3 regions of the Photobacterium sp. J15 genome follow, and region 2 is predicted to be linked to each of the others. Evidence: predicted binding sites of a transcription regulator. Region 2 holds the regulator's gene; each other region holds the start of a gene.
What was found. Region 2 encodes PurR, which represses purine synthesis genes. Its sites were predicted from a motif close to TNANGNAAACGTTTNCNTNA; they were not measured.
Positions count from the first base shown of each region.

Region 1: the regulator PurR is predicted to act here: its motif matches at 2,713-2,732, upstream of AACQ93_RS10635 (NupC/NupG family nucleoside CNT transporter).
Region 3: the regulator PurR is predicted to act here: its motif matches at 4,541-4,560, upstream of purL (phosphoribosylformylglycinamidine synthase).

Region 1 covers NZ_CAWMUI010000001.1:2,335,867-2,342,094, reverse strand. Annotated here, with positions in the region: gene AACQ93_RS10650 (methyl-accepting chemotaxis protein) at 1-841, shown strand, start outside; gene AACQ93_RS10645 (LysR family transcriptional regulator) at 944-1,864, shown strand; gene AACQ93_RS10640 (c-type cytochrome) at 1,969-2,409, opposite strand; gene AACQ93_RS10635 (NupC/NupG family nucleoside CNT transporter) at 2,760-3,977, shown strand; gene AACQ93_RS10630 (hypothetical protein) at 4,264-4,539, shown strand; gene AACQ93_RS10625 (hypothetical protein) at 4,582-4,797, opposite strand; gene AACQ93_RS10620 (LutC/YkgG family protein) at 5,039-5,689, opposite strand; gene AACQ93_RS10615 (LutB/LldF family L-lactate oxidation iron-sulfur protein) at 5,700-6,228, opposite strand, start outside.
Region 2 covers NZ_CAWMUI010000001.1:1,531,720-1,537,947, reverse strand. Annotated here, with positions in the region: gene eutQ (ethanolamine utilization acetate kinase EutQ) at 1-119, opposite strand, end outside; gene AACQ93_RS07160 (EutP/PduV family microcompartment system protein) at 149-619, opposite strand; gene eutS (ethanolamine utilization microcompartment protein EutS) at 623-973, opposite strand; gene AACQ93_RS07150 (hypothetical protein) at 1,402-1,797, opposite strand; gene hutZ (heme utilization protein HutZ) at 2,000-2,557, opposite strand; gene purR (HTH-type transcriptional repressor PurR) at 3,152-4,159, shown strand; cyclic di-GMP riboswitch class I at 4,376-4,478, shown strand; gene AACQ93_RS07135 (TfoX/Sxy family DNA transformation protein) at 4,614-5,204, shown strand; gene AACQ93_RS07130 (hypothetical protein) at 5,461-5,853, shown strand; gene AACQ93_RS07125 (carboxymuconolactone decarboxylase family protein) at 6,015-6,228, shown strand, end outside.
Region 3 covers NZ_CAWMUI010000001.1:2,998,761-3,004,988, forward strand. Annotated here, with positions in the region: gene purL (phosphoribosylformylglycinamidine synthase) at 366-4,286, opposite strand; gene mltF (membrane-bound lytic murein transglycosylase MltF) at 4,846-6,228, shown strand, end outside.

The DNA.
Region 1 (6,228 bases), 800 kb from region 2:
GGTTGATGCACTAATCCGTATCAGTGAAGATGTGGCATCTGCTTCTACCGAACTAGCTGCGGTAATGACTCAGTCTGAAGCGAATGCTCAGCAGGAGCACAATGAGATTGATCAGGTTGCTTCTGCGGTTAACGAACTTTCAAGTACAGCTGAAAACGTCAGTGATAACGCAACTGCTGCGGATGCAATGGCTAAGCAGACTGATGAACTGGCTCGTGAAGGTTTGAGCATCTTCGAGCAAAGCAGTGCGGCAAGTGTTCAGATGAACAAGACTCTGACAGAAGCGGCAGACGTTGTAACTCGCCTGAAAGAGCAGTCTGAACAAATCAGCAAGGTTATTGAAGTTATCCAGGGTATTTCTGAGCAGACAAACCTTCTGGCTCTGAATGCTGCTATCGAAGCCGCTCGTGCGGGTGAATCCGGCCGTGGTTTTGCGGTAGTAGCCGATGAAGTACGTATGCTGGCAGCGCGTACCCAGTCGTCGACTCAGGAAATCCAGGCAATCATTGAAGAGTTGCAGTCACAGTCTAACCAGGCGAATGACAGCATGCAGAGCAGCCTGGAAATGCTTGAGCGTAATCAGGAACTGTCGAATCGTGCTAATGACGCATTGGTTGGTATCACAGAATCTGTAGTTCAAATCAGCGATATGAACACTCAGGTTGCAACAGCCGCAGAGCAACAGTCTCAGGTAACACAGGACATTAATCGCAATGTCACCAATATGTCGGAGATTGTGAATCAGAACGTTGCTGGTATTAGCCAGAGTGCGACGGCCAGTAATGAATTGTCGCAGCTTGCTGAGAAGCAGAAACAGCAGCTTTCTTTCTTTACAATTTAAGCTGAATTAAAATAGCTAAATAAGTGGAAAAAGACCTGTCCCTGACAGGTCTTTCTGTTTTCATATAAAGAAGAACATAAAAACCGAGGCCCGAAGGTATCCATGCTTAAAAAAGCACAGCAAATGGTTGTATTTAACGCTCTGACAAAACAGAAGAGCTTTACCCGTGCAGCACAGTTGCTAGATATTTCCAGAACCCAGGTTAGTAAGCAAATACAGCAGTTGGAAGAGAGGTTGGGGATACAGCTTGTTCAGCGTACAACACGTTCGTTTGCTCTGACCGAGGCCGGACGAAACTTTGCCGCTCATTGCGCCAATATCGTTGATGAAATTAATGAAGCGGAAAGTGAGTTACTGGTTGATTCAAATAGCCTTCATGGTTCATTACGTGTTGGTATTGCCCAGTCTTTTGCTTCGAACCATATCGGCCCATACATTAGTGAGTTCCATGAGCAATATCCGCAGCTTAATCTTGAAATGAGCCTGTTTGATCACCGCGTTGATCTTATTTCCGAACAGCTTGATTTATGGATTGGCATTATGGATACCCCTCCAGAAGGCTTTGTGGCCCGCCACTTGGTTGATTGCCAGTTTGTATTGGCTGCCAGCCCGGATTATTTGGCGAAGCATGGGGTGCCATACCATCCAAATGACTTGAAAGAACATAACTGTATTACCTATTACAGCCGGGAGCGTAAAGATACTTCCTGGAGCTTCAGTAAAGATGATGAAAACTTACAGGTTAAGGTAAGAGGTAATTATCGAGTGGATTCGGCTGATGCTATTCGTGATGCCACTTTGGCAGGGAATGGTATTGGTTACCTGGCGACGTATCTGCTGAAGAATGAGTTCAGGGAAGGGCGGTTGATTCGCTTAATTCCTGACTGGGAACCTAATCAGCATATGCCGTTATATGCGATTTATCCTCGCCATAAATTCTTGCCTGCTAAGGTAAAAGTGTTCATTGATTTTGTCCGTGAGCATATTGGAGAGCCTGCTTTCTGGGATCGGGAACTGATGTAGTTTGTAGCCAACCACTGGGTTATTGGTAAATAACGTTTAAAATTTGCCATTATTAGACGCAGGATCAGCACGAAGAAGCTGCAGCTTCTTCGTGCTTTTTTTTATCAGTGGTACATCAGATACTTAGTTTGGGTATATGGTTCAAGCTCATACTTGGATTCAAGGAAAGTGATTAAGTCCACTAACTGACCAACAGTCATCACATCATTGTAAACAGGCATCACGGATTGTCCTGAAATCTGAACATCTTTTAAGTTGTAACCTTTTGCAATCTGATGAGATGGGTTGATCACCGAAGTAACCAGTTCCGCGTACGTTTTCAGGCTCTGTACTTTCCCGCCCAGCTCGACCGAAAGCTGGTCTTCTGAATCTGCTGGTCTTTCAAAGCCTTCCATTGCATGACAGCTGAGACATTGCATTTCAAGAAATACCTGTTGGCCTTTGGCGGGATCGCCGGCAGGTAAGCTAAAACCTCGCGGACCGTCTTCACAGCCAGTGAGGCCGAACACAAAAAATATCATTGTTAGTATTAGATGTTTTTTCATGAAATCACTCCGTATTCGTACATTGCCAAGCTATTTATGAACATGCTGTTGAGTATCTTATTGACAAGTGTAGAGGATGATGAAAAAAGCATCGGCAAAATAGCCGTAAATTGAACAGGGCTAATAGTGTGATCATGGTCATCATTGTCACTTATGCTAACAACAGTATCCCGTACAAGCACCAATCTGCCGTTTTCGTTTGCTTTGCCGATATTTTCCTCGATTTTTTGGTTTTATGTATCAATTCTGTAAATTTGCATAACAATTTGATGCTTGTCACAGTTTTTAAAATCCCTAAAATGCCGCCGCAATCGTTTTACTAACCCACTAATTAACATTGGAGAATGACCATGGGGCATCTGGTCAGCATCTTAGGTATTGTTTCACTATTTGCGGTTGCAATCTTATTTTCGGAAAATCGTCGTGCGATTAGCTGGCGTGCAGTAGGTGGCGCGTTTGCAATTCAGATTCTGTTCGCAGGATTTATTTTGTATGTGCCTGTCGGACGAGAAGTTCTGAACACAGTATCCAATGCCGTCTCTGGTGTTATCGACTACGGTCGTATCGGTTCTGAATTCCTGTTTGGTGATCTGGCTAAGTTTAAAATTGGTTTTATCTTTGCCGTTAACGTATTGCCGACAATCGTATTTTTCTCTTCACTGATTGGTGTGCTTTACTACCTGGGCATCATGGGTTGGATTATCCGTGTTCTGGGTGGCGCGCTACAGCGTGTACTAGGCACCAGCCGCACTGAATCTATGTCTGCAACGGCTAACATCTTTGTTGGTTCTGTTGAAGCACCGCTGGTTGTTCGTCCATACCTTGCAAAAATGTCTCGCTCTGAGCTTTTCGCGGTAATGGTTGGTGGCCTGGCTTCTGTAGCCGGTGGTACGCTGGTCGGTTACGCGGGTCTTGGTGTTGAAATCAGCTATCTGATCGCTGCAAGCTTCATGTCTGCACCTGCTGGCCTGATGATGGCGAAGATTCTGGTTCCACAAACAGAAACGCTGACTGATGAGCCTCAGGTTGATGATGAAGATGAGAATGCGCCTGTTAACATTATCGACGCAGCATCTCAGGGTGCGCTTAGCGGCCTGCAGATTGCGATGGCTGTTGGTGCAAGCCTGCTGTCTATCATCAGCTTGATTGCTCTGCTTAATGGCGGTCTTGGCCACCTTGGCGAACTGATTGGTGTTGAAAACCTGAGCCTTGAATTGCTGTTTGGTTACATTTTCGCACCAGTTGCATGGCTGATCGGTGTGCCATGGTCTGAAGCAACAGTTGCAGCAAGCCTGATCGGTAAGAAAATTGCTGTTAATGAATTCGTAGCCTTCGCTGATCTGATGGCTGTTAAAGATCAACTAAGCGCTCACTCTCAGGCTGTTGTTACTTTCGCATTGTGTGGTTTTGCAAACCTGACATCAATCGCAATGCTGATGGGTGGTCTGGGCGGTATCGTACCAAGCCGCCGTCCTGATATTGCACGTCTGGGTCTGAAAGCTATTTTTGCAGCGACTCTGTCAAACCTGATGAGTGCAACGCTGGCAGGCATCTTCCTGTCATTCTGATCAACAAGCATCAGTTACCAAATAAAAACAGAGAGCTTCGGCTCTCTGTTTTACTTTTGGGGGTATAGTTAAATCCGTTTGAATGGATTTATGTACTGTTGCATTTAAGACCTAAGGACAGAAGTAATACTAGTGGGCCTGTAACTACCGCTTTGTCTTAAAAATGAGATAGAGACTGGCTCGCGCTTGTTGAAAAAGCGGTCTTGGTTTTATCAATACTTGCCATTAGCTACTTGTTCCCGGTAGCATCACCGCTTTCATTCCTCTTATTAATCAAGAGATAGCCATGAAATCACCTGTCGATAAGTTGCTGCAAAGTCATGAAAACCTTGTTCATTCGGAAGGAATGAAGGTGACCTCCCATACTCAGCGTGAGGATGGTGACTGGATCCTTCATACGCTGATGGTTGAAGGATGCGAAGCTCCGTTTAAGTTCAGGCGTACAAAGAAATACAAGAGCCTGAAAGGGGCAAAGGTCAATATGACGTATTATCCTGTTACAGAAAAAGTTGCCGGCTTTGATATCGAAGTAATGAAGGTGGTCAGAGTTAAACTTTATTGAATTCCACAGCAAAAAATAATTTACAACCGCAGCTATGCATGTTCAGAGAATTTCATTCTCAGATTTTTTATCTTTTTCTTTATTTTCAATGAGTAGCTGCGGTTCTGCGGTGGTTCCATCATCTTCCTGCCTGTGACACAGAGCGCAAGTTTTAACATTAGTCTCCTTAATGTAAATCAAGGTGTCATTACCACAATGGCGGCAGGTTCCTGAAAAGCTAAGTGTTTGTGTTTTAGGCTTGTTTGATACACCCGGCATAGCGATATCCTTTCCAACTGCTCATTTCCGATTTATCCGCAACATGTCAATGCATTGTTATGCATACACGGCTATCTACCAGACTAGACCAGAATTTTTTTAATAGACAAGTTTTACTAATTTTGTCTTCAAGTAAGCTTCTGAGGAAAAAAGGCGCTCACCGAATACCGGGAGCGCTTCAAGTAAAGGGGATTGGAAAATAGCAAATACCAAAAAGAGACCGATTTCTTTTACACCTCCGTTATCTATCTTCAATTAAAATCACGATTAATTCTTTCGGGCCGTGAGCACCATAGGCCAGTGTTTGCTGGATATCAGCGGTTTTAGATGGCCCGGAAACCAGAATGGCATTTGTTGGCATGCCGATATGCCACGCCTGTTGCCTTATCAGTTCAGCGAAGTTGTTGCTGAGTGTTGAACGTTTGAGTAGTGCGACATGTGTTGGTGGTATCAGTGACAGTGTTCGAGGCTCGTCTGTACTCGGCCACAGAACTAAAGTGCCTGTATCGGCAATGCCAGCCAGACAATGGGTGATACCTGCGTCGACCTGTTCAAAAAGCTCATGTTTCCATTCTCTGATGTCCTGATCAAAGCTGATCACATCATTTTGTCCTGATGCCTGTTGGATCTCATGAATGAATTCTCCGTCTTTACCAATCGCGATGCGCTTGAGCTGTTTAGTTGCAACTACTTCTGTCAGGGTGCTTTCAAGCAGCTCGACTTTGGTGCTAATCACTTCGGCATGGCTGGCAATCATAGCCTCGACGAATCGTTGTTGCCGCTCTTCATCTGAGTCGGTTTGCCACGGGCTGTAGCTATGATTGTTTGAGCTTACTGGGTGCGCGCCTGCATCACGAAGTCGGGACAAAATTGTAGAACGTGCTGGATTCATTTCTTTCTCCTTACTTCCGTGCCTTCATCAGCTGATGCAATGTTTTGTCAGCAGGCTTCGGCGCTGTTCGACATTGAGTCCATGGGCCCAGGTTGCTTGGAATCAGTGCTTTCAGTTTGGTTGCCGCATAAGTACCTGAATGGTAAAGCGAAGGGTGAGTTGCGGCATAGGCAAAGCCTTTCATCGCCATTCTTTCCGTTGAATTAGCTGCGGCTTTCTGGCCGTCAATTTCTTCATTTCCGGGCTTTGGTGGATTCTTTGCTTCATAACGCAGTCGTTGCAGCAGTTCCGGGATCGGGATTCTGACCGGGCAGACTTCATCGCAGGCACCGCAAAGACTGGAGGCGGTAACCAGATCTTTAGTTTGCTTCAGTCCCATTAAGTGTGGGGAGATGATCTTTCCAATCGGACCCGGATATACCGTGCCATAGGCATGTCCGCCGATACGGGTGTAGACAGGACAATGATTCATACAGGCACCGCAACGGATACATTGCAGCGTTTTACGCATCTCCTCGTCGCGGTAGGCTTGTGAACGT
Region 2 (6,228 bases):
ACACTGGCAACATCTCGCGCTTCCGGCGTCACAATAAAATCCTTCACAGGGACAACAAGGTACGGTCGTTTTTCTGACTTCGCCTTGCGAACATCCGCTGCAGAAATTAATTTCTTCATTACTGCAATCCTTGGTAGTTAGACACAGTTCAATCCAGCGCAACGGGCTGGAGCGAAAGTAAATGGTGGTAAAGCCGATCAACTGATGCCTGATCAAAAATTGAGGTTTCGAAATACGGCCCAGCTATTCCGTTTTGTTTCAGCAAAGCCGCAGCTCTCTCGCAATCAGCGCCCTCTGCGTCAATTTTGCTGATCACCCCAACAACATTTTTATTTGGATATACACGCAGCAGACCGCTTGGCGCTGTTATTCGTTTTGCCGTTGCCGGCTGCAAAATGACAATCGTTTTTACGGTAGAGATCGTGGAAAGTAATGCACCGTTCCATGAGCGGTTATCAACAAACTCTCCCGGAGTATCAATTACCCGACCTTTATAAAAAATGGGGGATTGGGTTTTACCAATATTGGCTTCCTGAACAATTAACTTATCGATCAACGCTGATTTACCAGCATCAACTTCACCAACAAAAGCGACATTGCCTATCTGATCCGTAGTCATAATTTACGTTCTTGTCATATCGCAAGTGTTATAAGACAAGGTATCGCTTAAAACACTTATTACGGTTTTTAAAGATTCTTCAACGGCAGAAACACTTCCGGTAATAACTAAAGCACCAGAAAAACGGTCCAGAAACCCAATACTGACATTGGCTGCCTTAGTCGCAATATCACCGGCAATAATTGAAGTTTCACCGGGGGTTAGAGTCAGAATACCAATAGCACCCAGGCTTTCTACGCCAACACGTTCACAAAGCTCTTCGGTTGGATTTGCAACAAGATGCGCAAGTGTAACCTGCTTACCTGGCACAAACTCCTGAATAATTCGTTCTTTTCCAGCATCAATATCTATCATCAGATCACTTAACAGGACAAAACATGCTCATATAATCTACACATGATTCTAGAGCTATTACTCAACCCAAGTCACAGTTCTTATGCAAATAGTAATCAAGTGTCATATTAATTACTTAATTTTTGAACCCAGTCACCATATTCCCCATAAGTATTTAAATGCTAGTTTTTTACAAAAAATATAATTTTCATTCAGGAATAAAATTTAAATCAGAGATGAAATTAAGCAGGAAAATAATTTAAAAAATGCGTATAACTATAAAAACCGAAGAAGATTAAATTGAAAGAATCAATAAATTAAATATAAAAAGTCATTGATTAATACATTTAACACCGTCTATAGAAGCTTTAAATTCACTCTAATTCAGGCATAAAAAAACCGAAGCCATAGGGCTTCGGTTATATATTAGTTATGATTCGCTTCGATTTTTACAACTCGATTGCCTTATTCTGGCTCAGTAGCTTCATACCTTTAATATGCTGGAAAAACCACTTCAGAATGGCAAGCGCTGCTATGATTAAACCTGCAACCGGAATTGCCTGCAACAACTTGTCCAGCAGCGAGCTGTGTACCCAGTAACCGGCACCGGCCACCATCCCACTCATGGTCGCGGCTGTTACGCCCAACACAACAAAGAAGGTAAAAAACAAAAAGAAAGTACGAATAATTGTGTAGTAGTGGCTGTAACTCAGCTCATCTGTACCTTTATTCATTTGGTACGCGGAATAAAGCACTGCAAAAATACCAGAAATCATTAACGTAAACGGGGTCAGGAAGCTGGCAACGTAGGCAAAACGTACACCTTTCGTATTCTTATTGGACATAAATTAAATCCGATATTGTTATCAATATGACAATTATCACACGAAATTTTCCCCCTTCAAGAAAGCCTTCTGCTTACGATGATCCGGATCAAGCGATTCCGCGATTGTCCGTTATAACGACCTAAACGAACAAAGGCCTGATATTCATTCAGGCCTTAAATCACTATTTACGTTGCAACTTACATTAAGATACGAACTGCTGTTACAGCTTTTCTGATGGTGTTGTCACTTCGCTTCCATCTACAATACGCTTATGTCCTTCCTGCAAATGAACAAAGTCCACCAGATCATCACCGCTAACCTGAAATGCCTGACCGAAACCTTTAACAAACAATCCCTGAATCGGCTCCAGGCGGAATAGAGAAAAATCAGCCAGACCGCTTAGCCCTTCAACAATTTCACCAAAACGCTCTTGCAATGCAGCAATACCTTCCTGCCAACGTTCGGTTTCACGATCAACCACAAAGACATTCGCTTCAAATGTCAGCCGTTTACGGGCATAAATCGTTTTCGACGTACCTTCATCTTCAATCATCATCAAAGACACTTGCGGATTCTCGAGCAAATTACGCGCATGTTTAGCAATCTGGCTGATCAGCACATAATAACCATCATCCAGCAAGGCAAAGGGCGCGTAACTCACGTTAGGTTTGCCTTCTGCATCAACAGTAGCGAGCTGAAGGGTCTGGCACGACTCTCGAAATTCGGCAATTTCAGGGCCAAGCCGGTTTTGAAGGCGTACCTGCTTTACCTGTTTCATTAACTTGTATTTCTCCGGGATATTGTTGTTTTCATGCTTTAAGACGGCATTAGTGAATAGACGTTTTTTCTAACCTCTACTCCCATTTTTACCCATATCAATATAATAGCCCCGGATTTCCGCTTCTCTTGAAGAGAGAGCAGTCAGGTATCCCACCTCATTCCGCATTGCCAAGACAGATGTCACAAAAGCACATGTTTTATAACCAAAAGTTATCAGCACTATCAAATAGCTCAAACAAATAACGCATCATATGCACCTTAACACCCTTAAAGTGCATTAACTTTGTTGATATCTATCAAGATTTAAGATCTTGGAATACAGAAACGTTGCACTGTGCGCTACACTCAGTAGAATGTGAACGCAAGCGATTAACAATGTAACGTCAGTTAAAGACGCGAGAAGCAAGGCCGCTCGTTGCAGCGGCTTTTTGGCGTTTTTGTACATGATGATTTGTTCATAAAACAGACAGTAACAAACAGCAAAATTGCCTGAACAACCAAATACAAAGACAATTTTGCTGTCTGTTACTATCAATTTAAATGAATATGAAACGGTCGGGACCTCTGACCTGAAATTATTAGAAGAATAAGTATGGCAACGATTAAAGATGTTGCACGTTTAGCTGGAGTCTCAACGACAACAGTCTCACACGTGATCAACAAAACCCGTTTTGTAGCAGAAGCTACACAAAAAAAGGTATTAGAGGCTGTTGAAGAACTGAACTACGCGCCAAGTGCCGTCGCGCGAAGCCTTAAGTGTAATACCACACGTACCATCGGAATGCTGGTAACCAAATCAACCAACCCGTTTTTTGCCGAAGTCGTTCACGGTGTTGAAGAGTACTGCTATAGCCAAGGGTACACACTGATTCTTTGTAACACAGAAGGTAATCTTTCCAAGCAACGAGATTACCTACGCATGTTGGCAGAAAAACGTGTCGATGGCCTGCTTGTCATGTGCTCAGATCTTGACGAAAAGCTACTTGAGCTTCTTGAACGTCAAAAAGATCTGCCAATGGTGATTATGGATTGGGGTCCGGAAAGCCCGCACACGGATAAAATTCAGGACAACGCAGAACTTGGCGGCTATGTTGCAACCAAGTACTTCATCGAACAAGGTCACACAAAGATTGGCTGTCTGAGCGGTCACACAGACAAACTCACATGTCAGGAACGTCTGAAAGGTTTCCACAAAGCCATGAAGGAAGCTGAGCTGGACGTAAATGAAGACTGGCTGCTTGAAGGGGACTTCGAATGTGAGTCTGCTGTTGTTGCGGCGAAGCGCTTTATTGAAATGAAAGATCGCCCTACCGCCATCTTCTGTTTTAACGACATCATGGCAATGGGCTTGATCAGTACGTTTGAACAGGCTGGTATCCGTGTTCCTGATGATATTTCTATCATCGGGTACGATAACATCGATTTGGCGCCTTACTTCTCGCCCCCTCTGACTACAATTCACCAGCCAAAGCGCAGATTGGGTCAAACGGCGATCGAGATCTTACTTGCACGTGTTAAAGACAAAAAACACGAGCATCAGATTTTTGAAATGGCACCTGAACTGGTGGTTCGCAATTCTGTTAAGAATCTTAATGCATAAATCGTAATTGCAATCTGCGTCGACATTGACACATAAAACCGGTGAGGCAACTCGCCGGTTTTTTTTTCATCCGTGAAAAAAATAGTATTCAATATGAACAATCGATATGAAAAATGCGTCGAGAGCCCAAAAAACGAACTAATTTATTGGACCAAGATCACACTTTTAAAAATGGGAGCAAGGTCAAAAATCATAACTTAAGATATATTAATAGCGTCACGAACAAGGCAAACCATTCGAAAGATTGGGACGCAAAGCTTCCGGCCTAAAAGTGTTTAGTTTTATGAACTATGTCACTTATGGTAGCGGGGTTGCCGATGGATGTAGCAAATGGCTATGTCAGACTTTAACTTATCGCTGACATAGTCTTTTTGTAAATTTTGCTATTCTGAATCCTCGCTCTTGTTTTAGGTGACTCGAAGATATTTCACAATATTTATCACCGAGAAGACGCATGGACAAACCAGTACTTAAAGAATCATTAAGATTATTTAATTGTTTCGAGAATATTAAATCTCGTTCAATGTTTGGCGGTTTTGGCATATTTTCAGGCGAAACAATGTTTGCGCTTGTAGTAAATGACAAATTGCATTTACGTGCTAATGCCGACAACGAAGAAGAATATAAGAAAGCAGGTCTGGAACCTTACGTTTATAAAAAACGTGGCTTCCCTGTTGTAACTAAGCAATATGCTATTCCTGAAGAATGGTGGAATGAGCCTCAAAGAATTGTCAGCAAAGCTGAACGAGCTCTGGAGGCGGCCAAACAGGATAAGGAAACCAAAAGCAAAAGCGGACCGAACCGTATTAAAGATCTGCCAAACCTTCGCCTTGCCAACGAGCGAATGCTTAAGAAAGCTGGCATAAGCACAGTTGAAGAACTGTATGAAGCGGGCTCCCTAAATGCTTACAGAGCATTGCAGGAGACACACAAAGATACAGTTAATATCGAGCTTCTGTGGGCATTAGAAGGTGCTGTAAGTGGTACGCACTGGTCTGTAATTCCACAACAGCGACGTACAGAGCTTCTGTCACAACTGAATTAAATTCAGATAAGCAAAATATAATAAGAGGTGCATGTCACCTCTTATTTTTTATGCTTATACCCAACCTGATTAATTAATACTTGTAGCATATAAAAATAATTGCTTAATTAAATTATTTAGTCGTTAATTGACAATTTTTTGTCAATACGAGTGAAAAATTGACACTTCTCACAAAGCTGTTCATAAAATCATCAACACTCTTTTTTTAACTCCTCCGATTAGTAAAATTGAACCGTCATATAAACCGGAGGTTGTTATGTACTATTCAAAGCCATTTCCCGGACAAGCTGAACAAATGTTTAAAGACAAGTTTTGTATATGGCCCAGGTTAATGCGTGGTCTTGTATTTGTCAGTTTACTTCCGTCTGCAATAGTGACACTTTTAGTACTTCAGCAACATGCCTCTCTTGAAGCTCTTGAGAGTGCACTAATTATTACTGCAGCCTTTAACCTACTGCTGCTTTGCTGGGGTGTCTTTTTAAAAGTTCGCTCAAAGAAATACTGGTATCGCAACTATCACATTGGCAAGACCATGGTGATTGCTTCACTACCTTTAGTTGCCTGCTTTTATCTCTTCGTCGCAAATCCTGATACAGCAGATATTGCCAAACAACAAAGGTCACAAGTAGTACAAATTTCAGTCAACTAAGCACTTTTATCAAAATTATCTTAATTTTCTGAAATTTAATTGCCCCATTAACGGTCTGTGTCTCACAACAATCTAGTAATATAGCCGACCATTAGTCCAACTAGATTGATATACTAAAAGTAGCATATTGCTACAGTGATACAGACATATAAGGGGCTCATGTGCGTATACCAGCCAAAAAACAGTATTCCATCTTCATTAAACCACTTCTTTGGCTTCAAAAACGCCATTACGGTAACGTTCTGAATCCTGCTCTTTTGTGGGGTCGACGCCCTGCTTTATTCTGGCTGGTGGCCGGTTTCTTTGGATACTTAGATCGTAAGTCCTCCCCTATCACCCCGGTTATTCGTTCACTTGTCTGCGTTCGTGTTTCTC
Region 3 (6,228 bases), 1.5 Mb from region 2:
CAGTGCCACAGCCAAATTCATTACATCATCATTAACCGCAGAAATACTGCCGACAATAAACTTCAGAATTTGGGTGTGGAACTATGTAATGGACGTTCAGAAGCAAAATAAGGTACTGACTGAATTCAGGACTTGAATACTCAACCAGTTGATATGACCAAACTGAATGGTCATACAAATATACTTCCTGCGAAAGGAGCGGGATTATACAGAGCAGCCCTTGCTGAGAGGTCGGATGTGCTTATTGAATTGATGAATAAAAAAGCAGTCGGTCATACATAAAAAGGCGTTGAGCAAAAAGTGTGCTCAACGCCTTTTTTGACTGTTTTTTATGAGTCAAATGCGACCCAAAATCAAAGTGTTAATCAACCCATGTTGACCCGTGCATTTCGGAACATTCGCATCCACGGGCTATTCTCATTCCAGTCATCCGGATGCCAAGAGTTAGCCACAGTTCGGAATACACGTTCAGGGTGCGGCATCATAATAGTGACGCGACCATCTTGCGTTGTCAGACCGGTAATACCATTTGGTGAACCATTCGGGTTAGCCGGGTAATTTTCTGTCGCATTGCCATAGTTATCCAGATAACGCAGTGCCACGGTGCCGGACTGTTCAATCGCCGCCAAATGTTCCGCATTGCGAACCTCAACCCGACCTTCACCGTGTGATACCGCAATCGGCATTCGAGAGCCCGCCATGCCATTGAAGAACAGTGAATCACTTTGCTGCACTTCAACCAGGCTGAATCGGGCTTCAAAACGCTCTGACTCATTGCGAACAAAACGCGGCCATAACTCCGCCCCTGGGATAAGATCGCGCAGGTTCGACATCATCTGACAACCGTTACACACACCAAGAGCAAAAGTGTCATTGCGGTGGAAGAAAGCTTCAAACTGATCACGAGCCATGTTGTTAAACAGGACTGACTTCGCCCAGCCTTCACCAGCCCCCAATACGTCACCGTAGGAGAAACCACCACAAGCAACCAGGCCATTGAAGCCGTCCAGAGCCACCCTACCTGACAGGATATCGCTCATATGCACGTCTTTAGCATCAAAGCCGGCACGATCAAATGCTGCCGCCATCTCGACATGCGAGTTAACACCCTGCTCACGTAAAATAGCCATCTGCGGCTTGGCACCTTTATTAACAGCTGGTGCAGCAATAAACGGAGCGGCAACATCCTGATTAATGTCAAAGCTCAGGCTTACATTCAAGCCAGGATCCGCTGCATCTTTCTTGGCCTCGAATTCCTGTAGCGCGCCCGCCGGATTATCACGCATTGCCTGCATCTGGTAAGTTGTCTCAGCCCAGATTGCACGCAACTCAGTACGACTCTGCTCCAGCACAAGATCATTACCATTCCAGATGCGAACCACATCTTCATCAACAACTGTACCGATAACATGGCTGCATGCTTCAAGACCGTTGGCTGCAAGCACCGACTGCACAGCATCAAGTTCGTCAGTACGTACCTGAATCACCGCGCCCAATTCCTCGTTGAACAGCGTCGCCAACACATCATCACATTCATCGTTGTCTGATGTATTAATATCGACTTCCACCCCGGTATGGCCAGCAAAAGCCATTTCTGCCAACGTGACATACAAACCACCGTCACCACGGTCATGATAAGCCATTAGCTTACCGTCGCGGATCAATGTCTGAATCGCATTAAAGAAACCTTTCAGTAGCTCCGGACTATCGACATCTGCCGGTTTGTCACCCAACTGCTTGTAAACCTGTGACAAAGCAGTAGCCCCCAGGCGATTCTGACCACAACCCAGGTCTATCAGCAGCAGGCTTGAATCACCTTTATCAGTACGAAGCTGAGGAGTGACTGTCTTGCGAATGTCTTCGACACGGCCAAATGCGGTAATGATCAGTGACAGCGGCGAAGTCACCTCTTTCTGTTTGCCGTTATCTTCCCATTTGGTTTTCATCGACATGGAATCTTTACCGACAGGAATCGTCAGGCCCAGTGCAGGACACAGCTCTTCACCGACCGCTTTCACCGCATCATACAAACCGGCATCTTCACCCGGGTGACCCGCCGGAGACATCCAATTTGCAGAAAGCTTGATGCGCCTAAGATCGCCGATATCTGCACTGGCAATGTTAGTAAGCGACTCACCGACAGCCATACGGGCTGAAGCGGCAAAGTCCAGCAATGCAATCGGTGTTCGCTCACCCATTGCCATCGCCTCACCATGGTAGCTGTCATAACTGGCAGCAGTAACAGCACAGTTGGCAACTGGAACCTGCCACGGACCGACCATCTGATCACGGGCAACCAGGCCGGTCACAGTCCGGTCACCGATAGTGATCAGGAACGTCTTCTCTGCAACAGCCGGAAGACGGAGCACCCGGTGAGTCGCTTCTTCCAATTCAATACCGCTACGTTCAATCGCTTTGCCTTCTGCCTTCTGTGATTTCACGTCACGGTGCATCTTTGGCGGCTTACCAAGCAGGATATCCATCGGCATATCAATTGGGGTGTTGTCGAAGTGGCTGTCTTCCAGCGTCAGATGACGCTCTTCAGTGGCCTCACCAACCACGGCATACGGTGCACGCTCACGCTGACAAATAGCGTCAAAGGTATCCATATTTTCTGTGGCAACAGCCAGCACATAGCGTTCCTGCGATTCGTTACACCAGATTTCCAGCGGGCTCATACCCGGTTCGTCATTCGGCACCTCTCGCAGCTGGAACTTACCGCCACGTTCACCGTCATCCACCAGCTCAGGCAAGGCGTTAGAGATACCACCCGCACCCACATCGTGAATAAAGGCAATCGGGTTGGCTTCACCCATCTGCCAGCAGCGATCGATCACTTCCTGACAGCGACGTTCCATTTCCGGGTTTTCACGCTGCACCGATGCAAAATCCAGATCTTCGGCTGACTGACCAGACGCCATAGAAGACGCAGCACCACCACCAAGACCGATATTCATTGCCGGACCACCCAGCACAATCAGCTTCGCACCAACCGGAATTTCTTTCTTCTGAACATGCTCGGCACGGATATTACCCATACCACCGGCAATCATAATCGGCTTATGGTAACCACGAATTTCTTCACCGTTATGGGAGCTGACTTTTTCTTCATAAGTACGGAAATAACCCAGCAGGTTCGGGCGGCCAAACTCATTATTAAATGCAGCACCGCCCAGCGGGCCTTCCAGCATAATATCCAGCGCGTTGACAATTCGGCCCGGCTTACCAAAGTCGGTTTCCCATGGCTGTTCAAAGTCAGGGATACGCAGGTTAGAAACAGTAAAACCGACCAGGCCGGCTTTCGGTTTACCGCCGATACCGGTAGCCCCTTCATCACGGATTTCACCGCCGGATCCGGTCGATGCTCCCGGCCATGGTGAAATCGCCGTCGGGTGGTTATGGGTCTCCACTTTCATCAGGATATGGGCATCTTCCTGGTGGTAGTTGTACTGGCGGGAATTTGGATCCGGGAAGAAACGGCCGACATTCGAGCCTTCCATTACCGCCGCATTATCCTTGTAGGCCGACAGAACATAATCATTGTTCTGCTCAAAGGTATTTTTAATCATCTTGAACAGGGATTTTTCCTGTTCAACACCGTCGATAGTCCAGTCTGCATTAAAAATCTTATGACGGCAGTGCTCAGAGTTCGCCTGAGCAAACATCATCAGCTCGATATCATTCGGGTTACGGCCCAGTCTGGTGAAGTTTTCCACCAGGTAATCAATTTCATCCTCAGCCAGTGCCAGACCGAGGGTAACGTTTGCGTCTTCAAGCGCCTTACGGCCTCCGGCAAGGATATCAACACATTTCACCGGTGCAGGCTCCGCATGACTGAACAGCGCAGCTGCCGCTTCCATATCGGTAAACACCACTTCCATCATGCGGTCATGAAGTAATCCTTTCAGGGTTGTAAGCTGGGCTTCACTCAGATCAGCGGTGGTTTCTACGTAATATGCAGTACCGCGCTCAAGGCGTTTGATTTGATTCAGGGAACAGTTATGGGCGATGTCGGTCGATTTAGATGACCACGGGGAGATAGTACCCGGACGAGGGGTAACCAGCAGCAACAGACCGGTTGGCTCATGCTCTGCAATCGTAGGGCCGTAGGTCAGCAAACTGGCCAGCTTGTTTTGTTCCTCGGCATTCAGCGGTGCTGACAGTTCAGCAAAATGCATGAACTCAGCATAAATGCCTGACACAGGCAGCTCTAATTCGCGGCAACGCTCCAGTAGCTTGTTAACGCGAAACTCAGACAGTGCGGGTGAACCACGCAAAATTTCCATGTGCGTACGTCTCTCGATTAGCAGTTGAATGAAGGTGATATTGACCTAATCCCGGTTCAGCACCGGAAAAATCACGTCAATGTCACCTCTTTCCCGGCTGTTTTTACAGCAAGCAGAGGCGATGCACTCATGACAGGGCAGCAACTAAACAGCGTTCTTCATTCCCGTACTATATAAGTTTCGGGAGTTTCGAAGCAGGTGCTGGAAGCTCTGCGAGGCATAGTATAAGGGAAAATTTTTTGTGACGTAACACCTGACGCAACCGTTTGCGTAATTTTTTTTCATTCCTGTTCCAAACATTAAGAAAAAACGATGAGCCAGCTCAGCAGAGCTGAAATTGAACTAGTATTTAGATGCCGGGCAGCTCCCATACATACATTGTCCTGATGTCCGGAAATTGTAATTTGACGGGAGAATCATCACTGGGAGGATGGGAGTTGCTTTGCTGAATTGGCGAGCTTTGGTATAAAGAACATCAAATTATAATGATGAGCATATCTTGTTGAGCAATCTTCGATTAACTTCTAACCTCCGGTATACCCTGGCACTATTACTAAGCATGCTATTGCTTAGTGGTTGCAACTGGCTGCAACAGGACACCCGCAGTGATCTGGAGAAGATCCGTGAAAGTGGCGTCCTGCGTGTCGGCACGCTGAATAATCAGCTCTCTTACTATATTGGCAACGATGGTCCGACAGGTCTTGATTATGAACTTGCACAACGGTTTGCCGCCAAGCTGGGTGTCAAACTGGAAATGCAGCCAATGTTTACTCTGGCCGGACTTTTCCCCAGCCTTGAACGCAAAGATGTCGATATCATTGCTGCGGGCCTGACCATGACCGAAGACCGCCTGTCTGGATTCCGGGCTGCCCCCGCCTATTACTACGCCAGCCAAATCGTAGTCTATAAGAAAGGCCAGTGGCGTCCGCGTGACACAGAAGATCTGGCTAAAAATAAAGGTTCACTGGTTGTTGTTAAAGGCTCCAGCCACGAGAAAAGCCTGGACACTCTCAATGTTCTTTACCCGCAGCTTCAATGGGAAGCAATAGAGGAAACCGACAGTGATGAGTTGCTACGCATGGTTGCCAGAGGCGATCTGGATTACACCATTGCTGACTCAGTAGATGTCGCCCTCAGCCAGCGAATCCATCCGGATATTGCCGTTGCCCTCGAATTGACCGAAGATGAGCCGATCGCTTGGTTCCTCAACAAAACCACCGATGACAGCCTGTATGCGCTGCTGATCGAGTTCTTCGGTGAAATGAAACAAAGCGGTGAACTGGGCAAGCTGGAAGAGAAATATTTCGGCCATGTCGACAGCTTTGATTATGTTGACACCCGAGCATTCCTGCGAGCTATCGAGAAAAAGCTTCCTCGCTGGGAACCTCTGTTCAAAAAGTATTCGAAAGAGCTGGACTGGCGTCTGATTGCTGCACTTTCTTATCAGGAATCCCACTGGAACCCGCGCGCAGTTTCTCCGACCGGAGTGCGCGGTATGATGATGTTGACCCTGCCAACAGCAAAGTCTGTGGGTGTGAAGAATCGTCTTGATCCGGAAGAAAGTATCCGGGGCGGCGTTGTCTACCTACGCAAGATGATTGCCCGTGTGCCTGACAGCATCGAAGAACATGAAAAAGTCTGGTTTGCCCTGGCGTCTTATAACGTAGGTTTCGGCCATATGATGGATGCCCGCCGCCTGACCAAAAAACAAGGTGGTAACCCGGATGCCTGGAGCGATGTTAAACAACGCCTGCCACTTCTGCGCCAGCGCAAATACTACAAGCAGACCCGTTATGGCTATGCCCGTGGTGATGAAGCGCTGAACTACGTGGAAAATATTCGCCGCTATTACCAGAGTATTATCGGCTATGAGCAAGCGCACAATACAACACCGAATCAGGACAAAGAGGAAGGTATCGCGGTCATCGACAGCTTAAGAACG